One region of the Exiguobacterium sp. s125 genome, then DNA from elsewhere that is predicted to be linked to it. Evidence: riboswitches for the same ligand, from Rfam matches in the RefSeq annotation. Region 1 holds a riboswitch; the other holds the start of a gene.

Region 1 (11,291 bases):
CATATAGAATGAAAGTGAAGCGAGGTGTTGTCATGTTTAGTCGAACGGAAAATCTACAAACGTTCACACGTTCTTATCCGGTCGTTTCGTTGTTCATTTTAATCCAAGTCGCTCTGTTTGTCATCGAGCAGTTGAATCAGTTACTCGGCTTTGGTTTCTCTCCACTCAGTTATGGTTCAGCGATTAATTTATTCATCGCGAATGGCGAATGGTGGCGTGTCGTCACGGCGACATTTTTACACTACGATTTTTGGCACATTGCCTTTAATACGTTTGCGTTGATTATTTTCGCTCCTGCGCTCGAGCGGATGATCGGGCATGTGAAATTTGCCATCTTTTACTTGCTTGTAGGAACGCTCGCTAACGTGTTGACGTATGTCACGTTGAGCGATAACTTATTTTATGGACAGGCGGGAGCATCTGGAGCCATCTTAGGTTTGCTTGGCTTTTACGTTTATCTCGGTCGTTTTCGTCGGACGATCATTTCTGTCGAAGATGCACGACTCGTCTACATCTTTAGTGCCATCACGGCCGTCTTTACACTGATCGGCTCGAACGTTTCCGTCTTCGGTCACTTGTATGGTTTCCTCCTCGGATTCCTAGCTGGATTCATCTTCGGAAAAAGCGCTGTTCCGTTCACACGTCCGTTTAATACGGGTCAACGGGCGACGTTCGGTGGTCATGTCGTTCACTCGACAGGATCCGGTCAAACGGGACGCATCGTGTTTTATGTCATCGTTGCCTTTGCCGTTTTCGGTCTACTCGCGCGATTCATCTAATCTACAAAAAAGCGCCTTGTCTGATTCCGTACTACGGAAAACAGACTCGGCGCTTTTTTCTTATTCTTACTTCCGGAAAGATTCCGCAAGATCCTTCACATCGTCAATCAGATTATGGATGGTTTCTTGATTATCTGTGTAGAGGGCACGAATTTCTTCAAAACGTCCTTTTGGATCTTGTTTGACTGCCGAAAGTTGTGTGCCGGCTCCGCCAAACGCACGCTTCGTCGCTTCGATTTGTGCTTGGCGCGTATCTTTATGAAGTAATGAGAGTGTTGCTCCGATTAGTGCGCCACCTACTGTTGCGAGTACAAAATAATTCTTTTTCATCTGGTTCTTCCCCCTGTGTCATTTTAATGTAATGGTGGTACAAGTTGATAACGTTTCATAATTGGAGAAGGCGCAAACGACTTCCCTGCCTCTTCAGCATACTGATCAACCGTCAAGCGTTCAACTGATTTTGCGTAACGTGACGCATCTCCTTCGTCCTTGAATTGAATCAATAACACGAGATCCGTCGCCCGTTCGACGCGGGCAATCCGTAAGGCTTGAAAACTGCCATATTCTGCCCCGAGTACTTTCGGGTCCGACATGACCTGATGGATGAAAAGATCGCCGCTATTTTGATCTGCCGGAATCGACCAGTAAAAAATCGTCCCCTTCTCATCAAAATTACCACGCGTTTCGAGGAGTGTATAGCTGTTCCCGCTTTGAAACGGTGACTTTCCGTCCGTTTCAATCCAGAGTAATGCTTCTCCGCTTCCACCCGCTGCCCGAATTTGAGCATCACGCGAGCGAATTTGGTCGACAAAGTTACCGCTACCGAATGTAATGAATAGTTTAGATGGCATCACAGGCCTCCGCGAGTTCGAAGTCTTTCCCAGTCAACCCGCCGGCATCATGTGTCGTCACGGCGAGCGTCACCTGTTTATAATCAATCATGATCCGCGGGTGATGATTCAAGTGTTCTGCTAAAGAACCGACCTCTTGAACAAAATCAAGTGCCGCCGGAAAAGAATCCAATGTGTAGATGCGTACGATTTCGTCATCGACGACGCTCCAGTCATTCAGACCTTCTAAACGTTCTTCTACCTCATACTCATTCAACCGTTCCATTCCATTCTCCTCCTCTACTATCGTTTTCGTCCTATACCTTATACCCTACTTTCCTTACTTCTTATACCTCTACTCGTTCGATTTCTTCCTTTTGCCTTCGAAGTGAGATAGAGTACAATGTGAAAGAGAACACTATATCCCATTCAGGAAAGGGGCTATCGCTCATGCGCGCTCTTATCGTTATTGATTATACGTTTGATTTCGTCGCCGATGAAGGTAAGCTGACTTGCGGTAAACCGGGTCAACTCATCGAAGGACGCATCGCATCGCTCATGGATGAATTTTCGACGAACGATTATGTCGTCATTGCAAACGACCTTCATGAAGAAGGCGACACATTCCATCCGGAAACCGTCCTCTTCCCGCCTCATAATATTCGGGGAACACACGGACGGGACTTATTCGGACAGGTCGCAGAGATGGCACGTGTTGCGGATCATGTCATCGACAAGACGCGCTATAGCGCCTTTGCTGGGACGGACCTAGATTTACGTCTTCGTGAACGGCATATCACAGAAGTTCACCTCGTCGGCGTTTGTACAGATATCTGCATCTTGCACACTGCTGTCGACGCGTACAATCTCGGCTATAAAATCGTCGTCCATGCTGACGCCGTCGCCAGCTTCAATGCGGCCGGCCACGACTGGGCACTCACACACTTTAAACAATCGATCGGCGCAGAAGTCGTCGGCGAATAAGAAGGGATCTGTCTTCATGTTACAACGTAATCTTGCACTTCATACTGACCTCTATCTTCCGAGATGGATGTATATCTACTGGAAGGAAGGGCGCCATAATGAACGTGCTGTTTTTGACGTCTATTACCGCAGCAATCCATTCGAAGGTGGTTATGTCGTCTTCGCCGGTCTTGAAAATATCATCGAATATATCCAGACACTCCACTTCACAGAAGAAGACATTACGTATCTTCAAACGATGATCGGGTTCCCGGATGAATTCAAGGATGAGTTACGTAACTTTAAATTCAATGGCTCCCTCTCGAGTGTCAAAGAAGGCGAAATCGTCTTCCCGAACGAACCATTAGTCCGGATTGAAGCACGGATTTTTGAGGCGAAGTTACTGCAAACGGCCATCTTGAACATCGCCAATCACGAATCGTTGATTGCGACAAAATACGCACGGATTCGGCAGTCGGCACCAGGCGCGAAATTCCTCGAAGCCGGTTCACGCCGCGCCCAAGGAATCGATGCTGCTTACTTCGGAACACGTGCCTCTTATTTAGCCGGGTTCGACGTGACAAGCCTCGCGTCGGCCGGCCGCGACTTTGGTATCCCATGTGGTGGAACGATGGAGCATGCAGATATCCAGTTTCATGATGATGAGTTGACGGCTTTCCGGACGTTCGCATCGCATTATCCGGATCAGGCGACACTGCTCGTCGATACGTACGATACGCTTAAAAGCGGACTCCCGAACGCGATCACGGTCGCAAAAGAACTCGCAGCAGACGGACATAAGTTACGCGGGATTCGAATCGATTCCGGCGACTTATCCTACCTATCAAAACGCGCCCGGAAGATGCTTGATGAAGCCGGCTTACTCGACGTCGAAATTGTCCTGTCTGGTGATTTAGACGAATATGTCATTCAAGACCTTCGCATCCAAGGGGCACAGGCAAACACCTTCCTCGTCGGAACACGCGGCATCACGGCGTACGAACAACCGGCGCTCGGCATGGTCTATAAACTCGTCGCCCGCGAAATTGACGGCGAACTTGCACCCGTCATCAAAGTTTCGTCTTCAAAAGCGAAGACGACGACACCGCATATCAAGGAGGCGTACCGCATCGTCGACCCGGAAACGAACAAGTTCAAAGGCGACTACATCACGTTACTCGATGAAGATCCGAGTCAACTCGACTTCGTCGATTTGATTGACGTCCGTGACCCGTCGTTCCGGAACCGGATTGAAAACTTTAAGGTTGAACGGTTACTTGCACCGATCTTTAAGGACGGTGAACTCGTGTATACCGTTCCGACGATTGAAGAAAGTCGTCAGTTCCACGAACAGCAAATCGGACGCCTGTGGGAAGAGTACAAACGTCTACGTCTACCTGAAATCTATGCCGTCACGTTCAGCGACCGTCTCTGGAAACTGAAACTCGACATGATTCGGAAAACACGCCTCGCAAGTGGTGTAAAATAACAAAATCAAGCAGCCTCAAGAATCAAGCTTCTTGACGGACGTCTTGAAAGGCTACCTTTTCATCTCCCTCTCATTTTTCTATACGCTAAAAACAGCCCCTTCAACTGAAGTGGGCTGTTTCGTTTGGGTGAGCAGTCATTTTGGCTGTCGCTTGTTCCATTTGTTGACGAAAGTACCACGCAAAACCAAGCGCACCTCCGATGAAGACGATATAGGTAATCCGTTGACCGAACTCAGCAAGAGAATCGGCGTAAAAGATACTAATTAAATGATCACTTCCACTGATAAGAAGCAAACAGGCGATCAGGAGCGCTATGCGGTACGCAAGCGTCGGGCGATCTTTTGGCTCAGCATGCCAATACATGATGATGTGATGGGCAAGTAAGATAATCCCCACGATTCCTAATATTCCTATAAGTGCTTGCGGCATAATAAACGGTCCTCCTGTTTCTGATTTCTAGTTCCATTTAAACATAGTTCGACTCGAAGACGTTACGAAAAGTTTCGCGCAGGCGACAGACTCACGTTATACTGAAGAAAATCACGTACGAACAACAAAAGGAGGAGTTCTTTTTGAAAACCTTTAAATTGTGTACATTACGTATTCTCATGGATGAATCAGGGCGAGATACGACAATCCCCGTTCAGATTAAAGATGGGCTGACGGTGAGTACCGACCAAACCGCCCAGTGGGTCGCTGAAATCGTCGTCACCGACACCGATCAACCGATTTTGAAAGAACTGTTCGAGAAAAAGCTGCGCGCTTTGATTGAAATCACGATTTCACGGCCGGACAATGACCCCGCCGCCATGATCGTCACGCCTTATGAAAGTACGCAATTGAGCGAAGGCGTCTCTTATCTCTTTACCGGTAAGATGGTCATGATGAAAAATGATTTATCCGAATCGATTTTGCGTGAAGTCGTCGAAGACAACTTTACTGGCGAAGAGCTGATTCAAGAATATAAAGACCGACGCTCTAAACGTGGTACTCATATCACGAGCATCGCGAAAGAAACGTTTAAACAGTACTTACAAGAACATCCGGCAACCGTCGAAGGTTGATGTTCAAATTGTGATATGGTCCGCTACATTAATCCGTTCAATCTCATAACGGTCGGAAAAACGAATGTAATTCGCACATGCATTTTTTAACGGCGTCCGGTAACTGAATGTCTCATCAATCGAGGAGAGTGCCGCTTTAATCGTATGCGAATGGCAGACGACTAAGAGGCGTTTTCCTCGATATTTTTCTGTCAGTTCTTCAACCGCACTGAAGACACGCTGTTGAATTTCCGCTTCCGTTTCAAGCCCCGGGACGCGCTCTGCATCATTTGCCTGCACTGCTTCGTAAATTCCGGCGACCGGTTCACCGGAAGCCGTTCCAAATTCGCGCTCGACAAGCCGTTCATCCGTTTCCGTCAAGCTTAGACCGATCGATCGACCAATGATTTCAGCAGTTTCGACAGCTCGCGATAGCGGACTTGAAATCAAGACGTCCCACTGTTCTTCTGCCAGGTAGGCAGCACTGAGAGCCGCCTGTTTTCTACCGGTCTCGTTAAGCGGTATATCTTCACGTCCTTGAATCCGCTCGTTTAAGTTCCAGTCCGTTTGACCGTGTCGTACTAAACAAATTTCCGTCATATTGCAGTCTCCTTCTAAAGAAATATGACTGATTGTATCATGTTTCCTAATGAAGCGCCTCTCGTTTCGGTAAGACAAGCACTTGACAACTGAAGGCTTCGATTCGTTCGAGCAAACGTTCAATTTTGAGTGGATTTTCAGTTTGGGCAAAGCTCGCCAGCGAATGTGTACCATTCGGGAAAGAGAATAATCGAACATCCGCCCCGACATCCGCCCCCTTCTCAACAAAGTGGAGTGCTTGAGCAAACGGGACAATCGGATCCTTTTTTCCGTGCAGCAACATGATCGGCGGCGAGTCGGAACTTAAATGTGTCGCCGGGGAGACACGCATCATCAACTGTCGCCATTCTTCCCGTCCACCCCCATAAAACTTGATATGGGCAATCCAGGTTTGAATGAATTTAAACAACAGAAAATTCGTCGGCGGATACAAGGCGATGACTCCATTGATTAAAGGAAGATGCGCCTCCGCCTGTTCGCCGATAAATTCAGTCGGAGCAAGCGCCGTCGTCAACATTAGGGCTCCACCTGCTGAATCACCCCATAAAAGCATCCGACCGCGCGCGATGCGTAATTCATCCGCTTGTTGATTTAAAAAACATAAGGCATCTCGAACATCTTCCAGGTTGTCCGGAAAGTAGCTGCCATCCTCAAATAAACGATAGTCGATGCTGCAAACGGCAATCCCGAGTTCTAAAAACCGGTCGATGATTGGAGCAAAACTAAACACATCATCACGGTTTCCACGAACGAATGCGCCGCCATGAGCATAAATCGCGACCGGAAACGGCCCTTCTCCCGGCGGATAATAAATATCTAACGTCAAGTCCTGCTGATTGACCGTCTTGTATAAAAGATTTCGTGGTGCTAATTGCTTTTCGGTAAGCGGCAAGACCGGCTCCGTCCATCTGAGTAAGGCTCCATAATTATTCCAAATACTCGCACCAGCAGCAGCCGTCGTCAAAATAGCGGCGCCACCCATCAACCATGCTGTTTCACGTTTCACCTCATCACCTCCAAGGCTCATTCCGATTTCACTTCTACTCTTCTCTTACCCGATTTATTTTGAACTAGAACTTCACAACATTCCGACTTGACGCTTTAATTTCCGTCGGATATAGTTAGAAAGTCCAAATCGGAACAATTACGTTTTAATTATCTTGGAGGGTTCATATATGAAAAAAATCATTCCAGCGTTAACCATCGCGACAGTAACTGCCAGTCTGCTCGCCGCATGCGGCTCATCGACTTCAAATTCAGACGAAGACGGTAAATTGCAAATTTATACGTCGACGTTCGCCACGGCAGCCATCGCCAAAGAAATCGGCGGAAAGGACGTCCAGGTCGAATTAATCGTTCCCCCTGGCGCCGACCCGCATTCGTATGAGCCGACTCCGAAGCAACTGACGACGATTGCGAAAGGCGATCTATTTTTACTTACCGGCACAACCCTTGAGCCGTACTCTGAAAAGATTAAGGAAAGTTTAGCCGGTAATTCCATTCGTTTTGTCGAGACAAGTAAAAATATCGACTTACTCGAAGCTTCCGCTTCGCTTCATACGCACGAAGAAGACGCACACGATGACCATGATGATCACGAGGCTGAAGAAGAGTCGCACGATCATGGACAATACGATCCGCATGTTTGGCTCGACCCGAACAACGCCAAGAAAATGGCTGACTCGATTACGACCGCATTAGCAAAGGAAGCACCTGACCGGAAGGAAACGTTTGATAAAAACCTCGCACTCTTTAACAAACAAGCAGATGAACTCGACCAAAATTTACAAAAAGCTGTTGACTCCGGTTCGAAAAAGGAGCTTCTCGTCACGCATGCCGCATACGGGTACTTGGCGGAACGTTACGGTTTCACGCAACTGCCGATTGCCGGTATTTCACCGTCTGACGAACCGTCCCAAAAACAGCTGGCTGCCATCGTCAAGGAAGCAGAGATGCATGACTTAAACTATATCGCCTTCGAAGAGACGGTGTCGCCAAAGGTCGCCCGTGTCATCCAAAAAGAAATCGGTGCCGAATCGATTACGATTCATAACCTCGAGTCCGTCGCAAAAGATCAACAAGATCAATCGTACTTTGATTTGATGAACGAAAACGTGACGACGCTCAAACAAGCACTGCAGTAAGGTACAGTTGACAAGCATTAAAAGATACGTTAGGGTAATAAACGTGTTTTAAACAACGACTAAACAACTAAATGACTTCTTTTTATCGCGAGAAACGGAGGGACTGGCCCAATGATGTTTCGGCAGCGGACGATTGATTCGTACTGTGCCAAATCCAGCAAGCTATGGCTTGAGAGATAAGAAGAGCGTCTTTTTCAGTAAAGACCTCCTTCTTTCTTGCGAAGGGGTCTTTTTTTGTATGCTGAAGAAATGGAGTGATTCACATGAACGAAACGGTTACGCCGAACAAATGGGCGTTGTTCCCCTTGTTCGTTTTCCTTGTATTATTCATCGGTGCAGGAATCTTCTATAACGACTTTTACAAATTCCCCATCTTGATTGCAGCTTTAATCGCCTTGATTTTTGCTGCTGCGACATCTAAGGGAGACATCAACCAGACCGTCGAGCGGATTGCCCGCGGTGCCGGAAATCCGGACATCATGATCATGGTCTTCATCTTTTTACTCGCCGGCACATTTTCTGGAACAGCGAATGCAATCGGAGCCATTGATGCGACCGTCAACGCTGCACTCAGTTTCCTACCCCAGTCTCTTTTAATGAGTGGATTGTTCATCATTGCCGCTTTCATCTCGATGGCGATGGGAACTTCGACCGGCACAATCGCTGCCCTTGCACCGATCGCACTCGGGATTCATGACGCGACGGGTGTCAATGTCGCACTCGCCGCTGCTGCCGTCGTCGGTGGAGCAATGTTCGGTGATAACTTATCGTTTATCTCAGATACGACAATCGCCGCTGTCCGGACACAAAAAACGAACATGCGTGATAAATTCAGAACGAACTTTTTAATCGTCTTGCCTGCTGCCGTCATCACTGTCATCTTACTCGCTTTCGTGTCAGGTTCCGGAGATGTCGTCGAAGCGAAAGCATTTGAATTTTATAAGCTGATTCCGTATCTTTCCGTCATCGTGTTCGCACTCTTTGGTGTCAACGTCATTCTCGTCTTACTCGGCGGGACGTTATTGACAGGCATCATCGGAATGATCGACGGTAGTTTCGGAGTAAGTGGATTTGTCCTCGCGATGTCTGACGGATTGATGGGGATGGCAGAAATCTCAATCTTGACGTTGCTGATGGGTGGACTCGTCAGCCTGATCACCTATAACGGTGGAATTGCTTATCTCAAAGAAACGCTGACACGAAAGATTTCGAAACGCCGGGGAGCTGAGTTCAGTATGGCTGCCCTCGTCAGTGCAACGAATCTCGCAACAGCAAATAATACGATTTCGATTCTTGTCGCCGGTCCGCTCGCTGCTGAAATCGCGGATACGTATGACATCGACCGGAAGAAGTCAGCCAGTATCCTCGACCTCTTTTCCTGTGGTGTTCAAGGAATCATCCCGTACGGAGCGCAACTTTTGATTGCCGCTGAATTGACGAAAACGGCGTCACCCGAACTGATTCCTTATTTGTTCTATCCATTTTTACTGTTCGTTTGTGGATCACTGGCAATCTTCTTCGGCTTCCCACGCCGGAAGAGTGATGCCGCACAGAAAAACAACATGTCGTAAAACAAACACCCCCCGTCGCTTCGTCTGCGACGGGGGGTTCACTTTATTTCTGTTTTTCTTGACGATTCAAAATGAAATAGGCAATCGCCGGAAGCGGAAATTGAACAAGTCCTGCTCCCCCCCATACCCATGGGTTGCGTCCTGTCTTGCGGGCACCAAGAAAGAGGAACGTGGCTTGAGCACCTAATAGTGCTGCGATGCTTGTCCAGACTCCTTTTGGTACTTTTTTAATCGATTTCACCATGATATTACACCTCTCTTCGTTTATGCATCAGTAGACTTTCTTCTCTTTCCCATTCTATATTCCCTGCTTATGAGCATCAAAACAGATGTTCCGCTAAGTTCATGCTAAACTGAACAGGCAAATCCATATTCTAGTTTCATTGAAGGAGGAGTATATACATGCAATACGCAAAACTTTCAAATGGTATCACGATTCCACAGATCGGGTTCGGTGTCTGGCAAGTCGATGAAGAGACGGAAGCACCGGCTGCCGTCGCAGAAGCACTTCGCGTCGGTTACCGTCATATCGATACGGCTGCCGTCTACAAAAACGAACGTGGTGTCGCAAAAGGAATCAAAGAAAGCGGCGTGAAACGTGAAGAACTCTTCTTGACGTCTAAAGTTTGGAACGATGACATTCGTGCCGGACGGACGAAAGAGGCTTTCGCTGAGTCACTTGAGCGACTAGAAACCGATTATCTCGATCTTTATCTCATTCACTGGCCGGTCGAAGGTTATGTCGAAGCATGGAAAGCCATGGTCGAACTTTACGAAGCAGGTAAAATCAAGGCGATTGGTGTATCGAACTTTAAAGAACATCATCTCGATACACTTGCTGAAGAAGGACTCATGACGCCGATGATCAACCAAGTCGAGCTTCATCCACAACTTCCACAGCATGAATTGCATGAGTACTTGCAAGATCACAGCATTCAAGTCGAAGCATGGAGCCCACTCATGCAAGGTAAGTTCCTTGAAATCAATGATTTCAAAGAGATTGCTGAAAAACATGGTAAGAGCCCATCACAAGTCGTTCTACGTTGGCACCTCGATAACGGAATCGTTGCGCTTCCGAAATCAGTCACACCAGAACGGATTGCTGAAAACTTCGATGTGTTTGATTTCCAACTCGATGCAGACGACCTCGAACAAATCGATCGTCTCGCGACAGAAGTCCGCCTCGGACCGGACCCTGACGAAATTGACTTTTAATCCACTGACCGATACACGAAAGACTGCTGACGGGACCTATCCCGTAGCAGTCTTTTTTTAAGCGTAATAAATAAGAATCGTCTCTTCTGTCGTTTCAGCCTTGCTGAAGTATGCGCGTAAATCAGCAAACTGTTCCCACACGTCGTCGAATTCTCCATGTTGCCCCGCTTCATCATAAATCGTCTCAAGTGACCGACGATCAAAATTTCGCATGACTTCTGCTGAGATGATGATTAACGGAAGAGGGAGAATCCCGACAATTGCTGCTTGTGTTTCGTTGACAATCAACTCTTCACCGACAATCGCTCGACCTAAGTTGTAATGGGTCTCTTGATCGATATAGATATCGATTTGATTCATCAAGTGATAGAGGGCTGCCGTGTCTTCCAGAGCAAATAGCTGTTCATAATCCGGCTGCGTCTCATGGATAAAAAGAATCCAGTCCATGATGATATGCGGGTCGTCACCAAACGAATCCCAAACGGCATCCGCGACACGAACGTAATGTACGTTTTCCATCCTCCCTCTCCTTTCTTCGTTTCTTTAATAGCTATTCCCATTTTTTCGATGCTTTAGTAATTTTTTTAGAATCTGCGTACTAAAAAGCAACGAAAAAAAACGCTCTCACCTTCTGATAGCACGTTGTCTACATGCAA
Region 2 (11,291 bases), on a different contig from region 1:
TCAGTTTGTTTTTAGCCTAAGGCGACATCAAGAATCATCATGACGGTAAAGCCGACCATTAGACCGAGTGTCGCTAAATCCGAGCCGTTTTCAGCTTGTGATTCAGGAATCAATTCCTCAACGACAACAAAAATCATCGCGCCGGCTGCAAAGGCGAGTGCGTAAGGCAGTAACGGTTGAATGAAGAAAACGGCAGCCGCCCCGATCATTGCCGCAATCGGTTCAACGATGGCGGACATTTGACCGTAATTGAAAGCGCGACGGCGTGACATGCCTTCACCACGAAGCGGAATCGATAAGGCAGCACCTTCCGGCATATTTTGAATTCCGATTCCGAGTGCGAGCGTCAAAGCACCAGCGACTGTCGCCCCGTCCATATTTAACGCAGCAGCACCAAAAGCGACACCGATTGCTAGACCTTCCGGGATGTTGTGCAAGGTGATCGCTAAAAAGAGCAGAGTTGCCTTTTTAAGACCGGTCGAAGGGCCTTCTGCATTTTCAAGTGGTGCGGATAAGTGTAAATGTGGTGTTACGAAGTCGAGTAAGCGAACGAAGAAGCCACCTGCTAAAAATCCGATTGCAGCCGGAAGCCAGGCGATGCCACCATCCTGTTCCGTAAATTCAATCGCCGGAGCGAGCAGTGACCAAAAGGACGCAGCGATCATGACACCGGCGGCGAAGCCGAGCATCATATTCATGACCTTTTTTTCAATTGTCGTAAAGACGAAAACAAGTGCCGCCCCAAGTGCGGTCAAGCCCCATGTCATCATCCCGGCGAGTAATGCCTGGATCACGACGGGGAGTGAAGTAAACCATTCAAACATACAAACATTCCTTCTTTCAAATCATAATTCAAGAGATAAGTGCATTATTGAAGCCCACTGTCACTCCTACCCGTTTTCAATCCGAACTAGTCGCATCAGGGGAATTTCGATCGGATTTTGACTCCGGACGTACAGAAGTCCTCGTTCGTGCTCGATTCGTTCGATGAATCCGGTCAGTGTGATATAGCTTCCTTCCTTATAATACGTGATTTCAAGTTCTTTTCCTTCCATTAATGCTTCTTCGAGGATGAATTGCCATGATTCTTGAAGTTGTTCATCGATGGGCGGTAGTGTTAAACGATGCGTATCTTTATAATAGTCGCGCAACAGTTGAATGTACTCCGGCATCAAAAACGGAATCCATTTTAAATTGCCACGGTCACGATACCGTGTCATTGCCGTCACCTCCCGGATGACCACCGACGAAGCGGAGGCGGCGCTTGGCGACACTTGTATCAAGAAAAGAAACAGCGAGGCGGATGGTTCCCTTCCCGTAACGGACGTTGACATGATCGATTGCCTTTAACAAGCGTTTGCGTTTCCAAACACGGGTATTGTCTTCGAACAACGACAGTTGCAGTGCACCTTGGTCGGGGACAAGTTGACCGAGCGAGACGGACAAAAAACGAATCGGTTCGTGTTCGAGCCAGTTCGGCTCGAACAGCTGAAGGATATGCCGCAGGATAATCCGTTCGTCTGAAGTCGGATAAGGGAGACGGAGTTGCTTTGAAAACCCTGCCCGGACGATATGTCTCGAGTAACGGACACCTAAGTGAACCGTCCATCCAAGTTGATTGGAAAAGCGGACGCGGGCTGCGACATCGCTTGCGAGCTCACTTAAGACCAGCCGAATCTGGTCGTATTCGTAATAATCACGCATTAGTGTCACGCCATGACCAACCGTCTTCTGTCGGGATGATGCCGGACGAAATAAAGCGGTCGGATCAATCGTCGTCGGAGATTGATCGATGCCCCATGCATGATGCCAAAGTTCGGCACCGATGACACCAAAACGTTCGTGTAGTGTTTCTAATGGTGCGGCCGCCAAATCGCCGATCGTCTCGATGCCTAATTGATTCAGATGGTGCTCCATTTGATGACCGATCCCCCACATCTTGCGAACGGGAAAGTCATGTAAGAGACGGGGGACATCAGCATAACCACAACGCGCAATGCCCTGTTTTTTCCCGAGTAAATCAAGGGCAAGTTTCGCGATGACGTTATTAGGACCAATCCCGATTCGGACGTGAATACCGGTTTGTTCCAGGATGGCTGACTGTAATTGGTTAGCAGCTTCAAAATCCGTACCGAAGAGGTGCTCCGTTCCCGTCATGTCGATGAAACTTTCGTCAATCGAGTATACCCGGATTGCTTCCGGTGGTCCGAATTGATGGAGCACATCGAGGACACGAATCGACGTTTTCATGTAGCATAACATGCGTGGTTCGACGAGGTGAATCTGCTTTCGTTCCTTGTACGGGAGTTGTTCAATCTGGTAGAGACGACTTGCCGTTTTGATACCAAGCGTCTTCAAAGCAGGGCTCGCCGCTAAAATGACGGAGCCGCTCCGTTTTAAATCGGAAACGACGGCTAATTTTGTTGTTAATGGTGGTAGATTTCGGTAATGGCACTCGCAACTGGCATAAAAAGAGACACTATCCACGCAAAAAATACGTTGGTTTGGAAAGTCCGCATCAGAAGACACGAAAATCACTCCTTTTAGAACGTTTGTTCTTATTTTATTTATGTTGATTCTAGCACGGTCTCAAAGTGTCTCAAATCAAAAATTGAAAAAGAGTGTACATGTCATCACTTTTTAGAGCGCAGCATGACTTTAGAAATCATCCTCTTGAGTCATATTTAGGTAACAGGTTTGGTACACTAAGGACTGAGAAGAAGAAGGGTTGGGAGAGAATGAAGAAAAAACCGATGATCCATCTACCGGATGTCCCGAATAATTTAGCAGTCGAAACATTTGCAGAAATCGAAATCGATGATCCGTACTTGTATCAAATGCTGTATGAAAAAGAAACGTTACCCATCGAGCTGACGGAGCGGATCGATGCCAATCAAGTCTGTTTTCGGAATGTCTCATTTGCGGGTCTCGTGTTTGATCGCGCGTCATTTGAAAATGTCCGATTTGAGCAGTGTGATTTGACGGGTTGTCAGTTCCGTGACAGTCGTTTTCATCGCGTTCTGTTTCAGGACTGTCGCCTGACGGGGGTTCAATTAGAAGAAACGACGCTTGATCATGTCACGGTAAAAGCATGCCAGGCGAATTACTTACAAGTGATTCGGACATCGCTCCGACAAGTAACGTTCGAGCAGACGGCGATGCGGGAGACACAATTCTTCGAAGGGAAACTCATCGATTTACGTTTTGAGGATGTTGAATTGATGGAAAGCCAGTGGGTTGAAACTCCGTTAAAAGGACTCGATTTGCGACAAGCGGACGTCTCGGGGATTACGATTGATCCACGCTTTTTGACAGGGGCGATCGTGACGGAAGGACAAGCAATCGCATTTGCCCGATTACTCGGTCTTGTCATTCCGCAAGAATGAACATGAAAAAACCGGACGCTGTTCCTCTTCCTTTTAGGGAAACGGAAAACGTCCGGTTTTTTTGTATTCATACGACTCTCGAAGGAGAGACTTAAAAGGAGAGCGTCTCGCCGTCGTCCGGAATCAAAAAGTGAGCGGAGAGATGATTTGCTGCTAAAAAGTCAGCGATCATATCGCGGCGGAGCAGGCAGTGATTGACAGCTTCGAGATGCGAGACGATGATCGTCGCTTCAGCCGCTGCCGCGTGGACCGCTAATAAATCACGTTCCGACATCGTGATCGGTTCACCGGTCTGGAACTGGGCGGCACCACTATTGACGACGATGACATCCGGTGCATAGGTATCAATCGCAGAATCGACGTCGTCACACCAAATCGTATCACCGGCGATATAGAGCGTCGGCTCATCGGGATGTGTAAAGACGAGACCGGATACGTGTCCCATCCGTTGTCCGATTTCGCCGACACCGTGTTGACCGTTCGTGCGGAAAACTTTGACATCACGGAGTGTCACACCCTGGTCGAACGGCTGAACGTCGGTGAAACCGGCTTCTTTAATGACAGAGGCGTCCGTCGCGTTTTGGGCATAGAGCGGAACCGTCTTCGGTAACAATTGTTTTGCGGCCTCATCGAAATGATCGGCGTGAAGATGTGTCACGAAGACGGCATCCGGGTCGAGTAAGGTCGAGACATCGACTGGTAAGTCGACAAGGGGGTTGCGGTGGGTGTTCGGTGTATGGTCGAACGGAGGAAGCGAACCCTTTTCACCGAGAAAAGGATCAATTAAAAAAACTTGGTTGGCATAGGTCAAGACGAGTGTCGCATTTCGAATTTGCTGGATGTTCACAGGCAATCTTCCTTTCTTGTACGAATCTTCCTCGTCTCATATTCCCGACTTGCCGAACCTTTAATCCAAAACATCATTGGTCCGGTTTAGGGAGAATTTTTTCCATGGCCAGGACATCGACGTAATACCCGTTTAACATTCCTTGTTCTTTAAAGGTACCGACGATTCGGAATCCGGCTTTGATGTAGAGTTTTTGTCCGATCCGGTTGAAGGGGAACGTAAAGAGAATCAGCTTATGCATGCCGTGAATGATTGCATGTTCTTCGATGATGTCGAGTAGTCGTTTTCCGATTCCTTGTCCGCGGTGGGTCCGTGTGATGTAGACGGACAGTTCGCCGACGGACTGATAGACGGGACGCGGATTGTAGGCATCGAGCGAAATGAAGCCAAGAATCTTTGACCCTTCATAGGCAACGTAACCAGCATGTCGCTCGGAGCGTTCACTGAACCATTGCTGCATGAAGGCGAGATCTTTCGTATCCGTCTCGAGCGTCGCGATCCGGTCTTCGATTCCTTCATTATATATGGCGAGCACGTCCGGTAAGTCGGTTTCTTGAACGAGACGAATCATCATACACGTCAGCTCCTTTTTGTGTCCTTTTCTTCATTATATCGGAGATGGATGAAACAAACGGCATGTTTCTAGAATAGGAAATGCTCCCGTACACGCGCTTTCCTCAAACATGTTTGTCAGACGACGTTTCCGTACAAAAAAAAGCCCAGGTCCTCTATTGCTAAAAGACTTGGGGCAGACCGGACTGAATTAGTTTGCTGAAGACAGGGCGTTCCGCTCGTAAATCGGCACCCAGCCGTCCGTCGTGACGAAGATTCGGATCGCCACCACTTTCCGGTCTTCCTGGAGCGTGAAGTAGTGGCGCGTGTTGACGGGAACGGAAATCAAATCACCGGGATTGAGCTCGATGTTGTAATAGCCGACCTCCTCGTCTTTAATCGCAAACACGCCATGGCCGCTGACGATGAAGCGGACCTCGTCATCGGTATGATGGTGTTCTTTTTGGAAGTTGACGAGTAATTCATCGAGATTCGGTGTCGTATCCGACAGTGCGATGATGTCAGCCGTCTGGTAACCGCGACGTTCCGAAACATCTTTAATCTCGTCCGCGAATGTCGTTAAAATCGTCTGTTTGTCGTCATCCGTTAATGTAAAGTTCTCGACGAGGTCGCCCGGTAACTTCGAGACGTCCCATTGTTCATATAAGACGCCGCGTGAGGCAAGGAATGAAGAGACCTCATTTTGATCCGTATACCGTTCGTTTGTCTGTTGGAAAAGTACTGTTGCCATTGTAAATTCCTCCTTTTAATGAATCGCCTGTCGGCACGTTTGTAGTTTTAAGGTGTAACTGAACAAAAACTCGAATGCTTCCAACTGTTTTTTCGCTTCAAAGGCAGTCGGTGCCCAGACGGTGATGCCGTGATTGCGAATCAGGACGGCGCCGCTCTCGGCATGTACATGTGCTGCAAAGGCAGCGGCAAGCGTCGGAATGTCGGCATGGTTCGGGATAATCGGCACACGGACTTCCGCATCTTCTTCCCAACGGCCGAGTGCCTTGATGATTTCCTGACCGGCAAACCGAATCTCGCCTTGGTCGCCGTACAGTTCCGAAATGACATTATTGTCAATCGTATGGACGTGAAGGGAACACCCGGCAGTCGTTCGGTTGAAGACCTCGACGTGGAGCAACGTTTCGGCAGAGGGACGACCCGTCTGTTCGCCGATCAGTTGACCGGATGCGTCGACATGGACGAAGTCGTCCGGTGTATCCTGCCGTTTGTCCTTCCCGCTTGCCGTCACGAGAAATTCAGTCGGTTGATCGGCTGTCCGGATGGCGAGATTGCCGCTTGTGCCGGGGAACCAGTCGCGTGCTGCAAGTTCCTGTTTGACGGCACGTAATTCTTCATATCGTTTTAAGAAGGTCATGTGTACACCACCTTTGTCTGCAGATGATTCAATATGTCATGAAAGTTTTCAAACGGCGTATACGGGATGCCGTGCTGTTCACATAGCGTGATCAGATAATCCCGTGCATAAACGTGATCCGCCTGCTTAGCCAGTTCAAAATCTGTTACGGAGTCGCCGATCGCGATGATCGTGTCACCGTTCTGCTTCAGCTTCCGGGCGATCGAGGTTTTGCAACAGCCGCATTGATTTGTACAGGTCGCGTCGCAGGCATGCGGCCATTCGATTCGAACCGTCTCCTGGCTGAAGTCACTGCCGTTGCAATAAATCGCTTCGTCCGTCAGTACATCCGCAAGAATCGGCTGGACAAAAAAGTCGATCCCGCCGCTGACGATGGAAAAATCAATCTCGTTTGATTTGGCAAAAGCGAGTAAGGTGTCGAAGCCGGGACGAATGACCGCCCGTGTCATCAAGAAATCAATGTAGTCCTGTTTTTGACTGGACGGAAGCAGCTGAAACATCTGTCCGACGCCGGACTGAATCGAGAGCGACCGGTCGAGCACACCTTGTTTTAACGGTTCAAATTTTTCCGGCGGAGCGAACTCCTGCATCAAGGCGATGATATTATCGTGCTCCGTTACTGTTCCGTCAAAGTCACATAAAATCCGGATCGTCATTTCGTGATCCCCCAAGCATCGAGAGCGACACGTAATTCCTCGTGCCGGTGGGCGGCACTTGTCAGTGATTCGCCGGCCAGTGCTGCGCCCAGTGCCTGGCGGAAAGCGATGACTCCGGCCGCAGCACCTTGCGGATGACCGTGGACACCGCCTCCGGCATTGATGACGGAATCGACGCCGAAATCACGAACAAGCTGGGCGACGAGACCCGGGTGGATTCCGGCGGACGGGACCGGGAGAATTGTTTTGGTCTCACCGATTCGGGTCGCTTCAACGGCAATCCCGCGGGCCAAGTCTTTGGCGAGGGCGACATTCCCATACGGCGACGGGAACAGTGTCAAGTCGGCACCGGCAATCCGCGGCAACGTTCCGAGCAGGACCGGGGCGGCAATCCCGTACTCGGGACTGGCGATCAAGGCACCGCTCAACGCCGGATGATTAAAGATCGGGACCGGGATTTCCGGATCGGCTGCCAGTTCCCGCAAGACATCAAGCCCGTATGTAAACGTGTTGAGCAGGAGGGCTGTCGCTCCGGCTTCGACCAGTCGTTTCGCCTGCTCTTTCAAGCGGAAGACCGGACCACTCAATGTAATCGCATAAAGGGCCCGTTTACCGGTCCGTTCATAGTGTGCATCGAGGACTTCCCGTCCAATCCGCGCCCGGTCGAGTGCCGGTGTCAGCGGATTGTCGTATAAGATTTCGTCATCCTTGACGAGATCAATCCCGCCGGCGAGCTGGGCTTCCAGTTGTTCCCGTAAAAAAACGAGATCCCGTCCGATGACGCCTTTGAAGATGCTCATCAACAGGGGGCGGTCATGGACTTGGATCAATTGGCGGACGCCCTCAATGCCGAATTTAGCACCGGGGAAATCCAGTGTGAACGAAGCGGGAAGCTGAAGATCCGTCAGTTTGATTTGACCGTCGAGTGACAGCTTGCCGAAGACGGTCGTCAAAATCGCCGAAAAGTCCCGTGAGACGTTGTGTTCCGGATAACGGATCGTGACATACCCTTTACCGTCGTGTTCTTCCGTATGGACGACTTGTCCTTTAAAGGATTCAAGCTGTTGTTGTTCCAAGTGATTCAAATCGGTCCATGAGCCGACCGTCAGACCGAGGGCGATTTGCTCTGCCCGTTTTGGTAACTGATCGGTCACGCCGAGTTGGTAAGTTGCGGTAATGTACACCATGATCGTCGTCTCTCCCTTGTTAAAAAATACAAAAATGGTCCCTCGTCAATGACAAGAGACCATGAAAAATTGCGCGTGGACTCTTATCTGTCAGCGTGTTAGCTGCAAGAATTAGCACCGTGCCAACTGGTCGGTTGCTGCGACATCATAGGGCTCGTCCCTCCGTCTGCTCTTGATAAGAATTGGATGAAATTGTGAAATCTAATTGCAATTTTTACATGAGATGGACGTGATGTCAAATAATTTTTTGAAAATTTATTTTTTTTGAAATCAGCTTCTATAGATGGCGGTCTTTTAAATGGTTTTTCACTAAAAATTGGAATTGACAGATGATTTAAGACGGGCGTAATATTCGAATCAACATCGAACACAACAACCACATATGACTCTTATCGTGAGTTGGCAGAGGGAATTGGCCCGAAGACGCCGCAGCAACCGACCATCCGGCACGGTGCTACATCCAACAGACATTCGTCTGAGAGATAAGAGGACGGATGATACCCCGCGCCTCTTTTCTATGACGAAAAGCGGCGTTTTTTTGTGTAGAAATGAAGGGGGAAGCAAGATGGCATATCAAGCATTTACAGAACAGGACGCCATTAAACGTGTCCGGGAACTCGGACTCATCGGACAGGAAGAAGCGACGGCAGAAGAAATCGGCGACGGGAACTTGAACTTAGTCTTTCGGATTCAGGCAGGGAAAGAACGTTTGATCTTGAAGCAGGCATTACCTTATGCAAAAGTCGTCGGGGAAAGCTGGCCCTTGTCACTCGAGCGGGCCTGGATCGAACAGTTGGCACTGAAGGAATTCGCAAAATACGCGACGCCATTCGTTCCACGGGTCTTTCATGCGAGTCATGAAGAAGCGTATACAGTGATGGAGGACTTGTCGCACCTGCAAATCGTTCGGACGGGATTGCTCGCAGGCGAAACCTACCCGCTCCTTGCTGAGCATGTCGGTTCATACTTGGCACGGACGTTATTTTTCACGTCAGATTTTGCGCTCGGTCCGGTCGGAAAAAAACAGGTCGCACGTGACTATTACAACCCGGATTTATGCGACATTACGGAAAAGTTAATCTTTACGGATCCGTTCTGCGACGCGGAAACAAACAATATCGAGAGCGGATTGGAAACAGACGTACAGCAGCTCTGGCAGGACGAAAAACTGAAGCGGGAAGTGGCGAAGCTCGAAACGTTGTTCATCACGAAAGGGGAGGCCTTATTACACGGAGACTTACATACAGGAAGCATTTTTGCTTCGGCGGGCGAAACGAAAATCATCGATCCGGAGTTCGCTTTTTACGGACCGTTCGGGTTTGATGTCGGTCAGTTCATTGCCCACCTCTGCTTTGCGGCGTATCCGAACTATGCTGAGTTGCGGGAGAAGCGGGTGAAGGATATCGATACGTTCTGGCTGACGTTTGCTTCGACGTTCACGGCACTGTGGGAACGGGAAGCCGTCGAACCTTTCCGGACGGTACCCGGGCTTGTCGATGATGTCCTCAGTACAATTCTCCAAGACGCGCTCGGTTTCGCCGGTTGTGAACTGATCCGGCGGACGATTGGTTTGGCACCGGTCGCTGATTTGGAACAAATTCCGGATGCTGCGACGCGCCTTGAACGGAAACGTCATGCGTTACGCCTCGGGACGGCATTGATTAAACGGCGCGGCGAATGTAAGACGTTTACCGATCTCCGGAATTTTGACGTGACGGAGGAATTGAGCCGATGAGCGAGTTTATCCGTAGTGTCATCTATGAGCGGGCGTGCTTAAAGATCCTTGATCAGACCCGTCTCCCGCAAGAAGAACGGTACGAAGTCATTCATGATTTGGCGCAAGCGGTTGAGGCGATTAAACAACTTCGTGTCCGTGGAGCGCCGGCAATCAGTCTGTTCGGTGGATTCGTCCTCGTGCAGGAAGCGTTCCGGACGACGGGATCGCTTGACGAGGTCAAACAAAAACTGTTGACGGTATCGGCGGAGTTACTGGCGACCCGGCCGACCGCCGTCAATTTGCGGAACGTACTCGATGCGCTCAATCAGCTTATCCTTTCGAGCACAACGCTCGAGGAACTGCCGAAACGTCTGGAACAAAAAGTAATTGCCCTTTATGAAGCCGATGCCAAGACGTCACGGCAAATCGGTGTGCATGCGTTGGAGCTGTTTCAAGCGGGAGACCGGGTGTTGACGATTTGTAACGCCGGATCGATTGCGACAGCGGCGTACGGGACGGCACTGGCCCCGTTTTATCTTGCGAAGGAACAAGGCATCCCGTTATCCGTCTATGCGTCGGAAACCCGGCCTTTGTTGCAGGGGGCGCGCTTGACGACATGGGAGCTGCAACGGGCAGGGATTGACGTCACCTTGATCACGGACAATATGGTCGCGCATACGATCAAGGAAAAGCAGATCACCGCCATCATCGTCGGCGCGGACCGGATCACCCGTAACGGGGATACGGCCAATAAAATCGGGACGTTCCAGCTGGCGTTACTCGCACGTGCCTTCGGGATTCCATTTTATGTCGCGGCACCGCTGTCGACGTTTGATGTGACGAGTTTATCAGGTGACGAGATTGAAATTGAAGAACGCGATGCTAGTGAAGTGACACAACTGGCGGGGAAAGTAACGGCACCAGCCGGAACAAAGGTCTTTAATCCGGCGTTTGACGTGACACCGCACGAGCTCATCACGGCGATCATCACGGAACTCGGCGTCATTGAACGGCCGAGCGTGGAAACGATCGAATAGGCGATTGGACAACAGGTCATCTAAACAGACAGGAGAGATCGAGATGAAAAAATTAGCATTCTTACTCGCACCGGCGGTCTTGCTGGCTGCTTGCGCCAATAGTGAAGCGACACCGACGAAAAAAATCAGCGGTGTGCCGGAAAGTGTCCAAGGCGACATCAAGATTGCCGTCATCCGCAATCTGGCGTCCGATGATCATACGAAACAATTTTTAGACGGTGCCCGTTCGGAAGGGGAGGCGCTTGGGTTTAAGGTCAACACGTTCATTTCCGAAGGCAATGACGTCAAGTTCAAGGAACTGGTGGCGCAAGCCGTTCAGCAGGATTATGACGGACTGATCATCTCGCACGGAAAAGAAGATTATGCCTACGACATGATTAAACCGGCGATCGACAAAGGGATTCAGGTCGTGACGTTTGATACGGTGACGAAGAAAAAGGACCAGACGTTAACAGGCATCACGGAGACGTTCCAGGATGATCACAAACTGGCAGAACTTTCACTCGATGAAGTGACGAAAGT

The links. A riboswitch is a leader RNA that binds a small molecule or an ion and turns the genes downstream of it on or off. The one in region 1 is predicted to bind S-adenosylmethionine.
Positions count from the first base shown of each region.
Region 2: it holds a riboswitch for S-adenosylmethionine, as region 1 does, so the genes downstream of both, mtnK (S-methyl-5-thioribose kinase) here and KNQ05_RS09790 (Na+/H+ antiporter NhaC family protein) in region 1, are expected to answer to the same signal.

Region 1 is NZ_JACSMI010000003.1:7,853-19,143, forward strand. It holds gene KNQ05_RS09735 (rhomboid family intramembrane serine protease) at 33-779, shown strand; gene KNQ05_RS09740 (hypothetical protein) at 846-1,109, opposite strand; gene KNQ05_RS09745 (hypothetical protein) at 1,133-1,630, opposite strand; gene KNQ05_RS09750 (4a-hydroxytetrahydrobiopterin dehydratase) at 1,620-1,895, opposite strand; gene KNQ05_RS09755 (cysteine hydrolase family protein) at 2,060-2,593, shown strand; gene KNQ05_RS09760 (nicotinate phosphoribosyltransferase) at 2,610-4,061, shown strand; gene KNQ05_RS09765 (hypothetical protein) at 4,162-4,491, opposite strand; gene KNQ05_RS09770 (YwpF family protein) at 4,635-5,126, shown strand; gene KNQ05_RS09775 (histidine phosphatase family protein) at 5,130-5,705, opposite strand; gene KNQ05_RS09780 (alpha/beta hydrolase fold domain-containing protein) at 5,752-6,711, opposite strand; gene KNQ05_RS09785 (metal ABC transporter solute-binding protein, Zn/Mn family) at 6,881-7,849, shown strand; SAM riboswitch class I at 7,929-8,032, shown strand; gene KNQ05_RS09790 (Na+/H+ antiporter NhaC family protein) at 8,113-9,420, shown strand; gene KNQ05_RS09795 (hypothetical protein) at 9,464-9,664, opposite strand; gene KNQ05_RS09800 (aldo/keto reductase) at 9,823-10,635, shown strand; gene KNQ05_RS09805 (hypothetical protein) at 10,693-11,154, opposite strand.
Region 2 is NZ_JACSMI010000005.1:14,388-25,678, reverse strand. It holds gene KNQ05_RS12135 (ZIP family metal transporter) at 12-824, opposite strand; gene KNQ05_RS12130 (YolD-like family protein) at 891-1,220, opposite strand; gene KNQ05_RS15830 (Y-family DNA polymerase) at 1,204-2,529, opposite strand; gene KNQ05_RS12120 (pentapeptide repeat-containing protein) at 2,739-3,386, shown strand; gene KNQ05_RS12115 (MBL fold metallo-hydrolase) at 3,478-4,233, opposite strand; gene KNQ05_RS12110 (arsinothricin resistance N-acetyltransferase ArsN1 family A) at 4,307-4,807, opposite strand; gene KNQ05_RS12105 (1,2-dihydroxy-3-keto-5-methylthiopentene dioxygenase) at 4,997-5,536, opposite strand; gene KNQ05_RS12100 (methylthioribulose 1-phosphate dehydratase) at 5,552-6,172, opposite strand; gene KNQ05_RS12095 (2-hydroxy-3-keto-5-methylthiopentenyl-1-phosphate phosphatase) at 6,169-6,828, opposite strand; gene KNQ05_RS12090 (2,3-diketo-5-methylthiopentyl-1-phosphate enolase) at 6,825-8,015, opposite strand; SAM riboswitch class I at 8,096-8,197, opposite strand; SAM riboswitch class I at 8,402-8,504, shown strand; gene mtnK (S-methyl-5-thioribose kinase) at 8,581-9,750, shown strand; gene mtnA (S-methyl-5-thioribose-1-phosphate isomerase) at 9,747-10,769, shown strand; gene KNQ05_RS12075 (sugar ABC transporter substrate-binding protein) at 10,813-11,291, shown strand, end outside.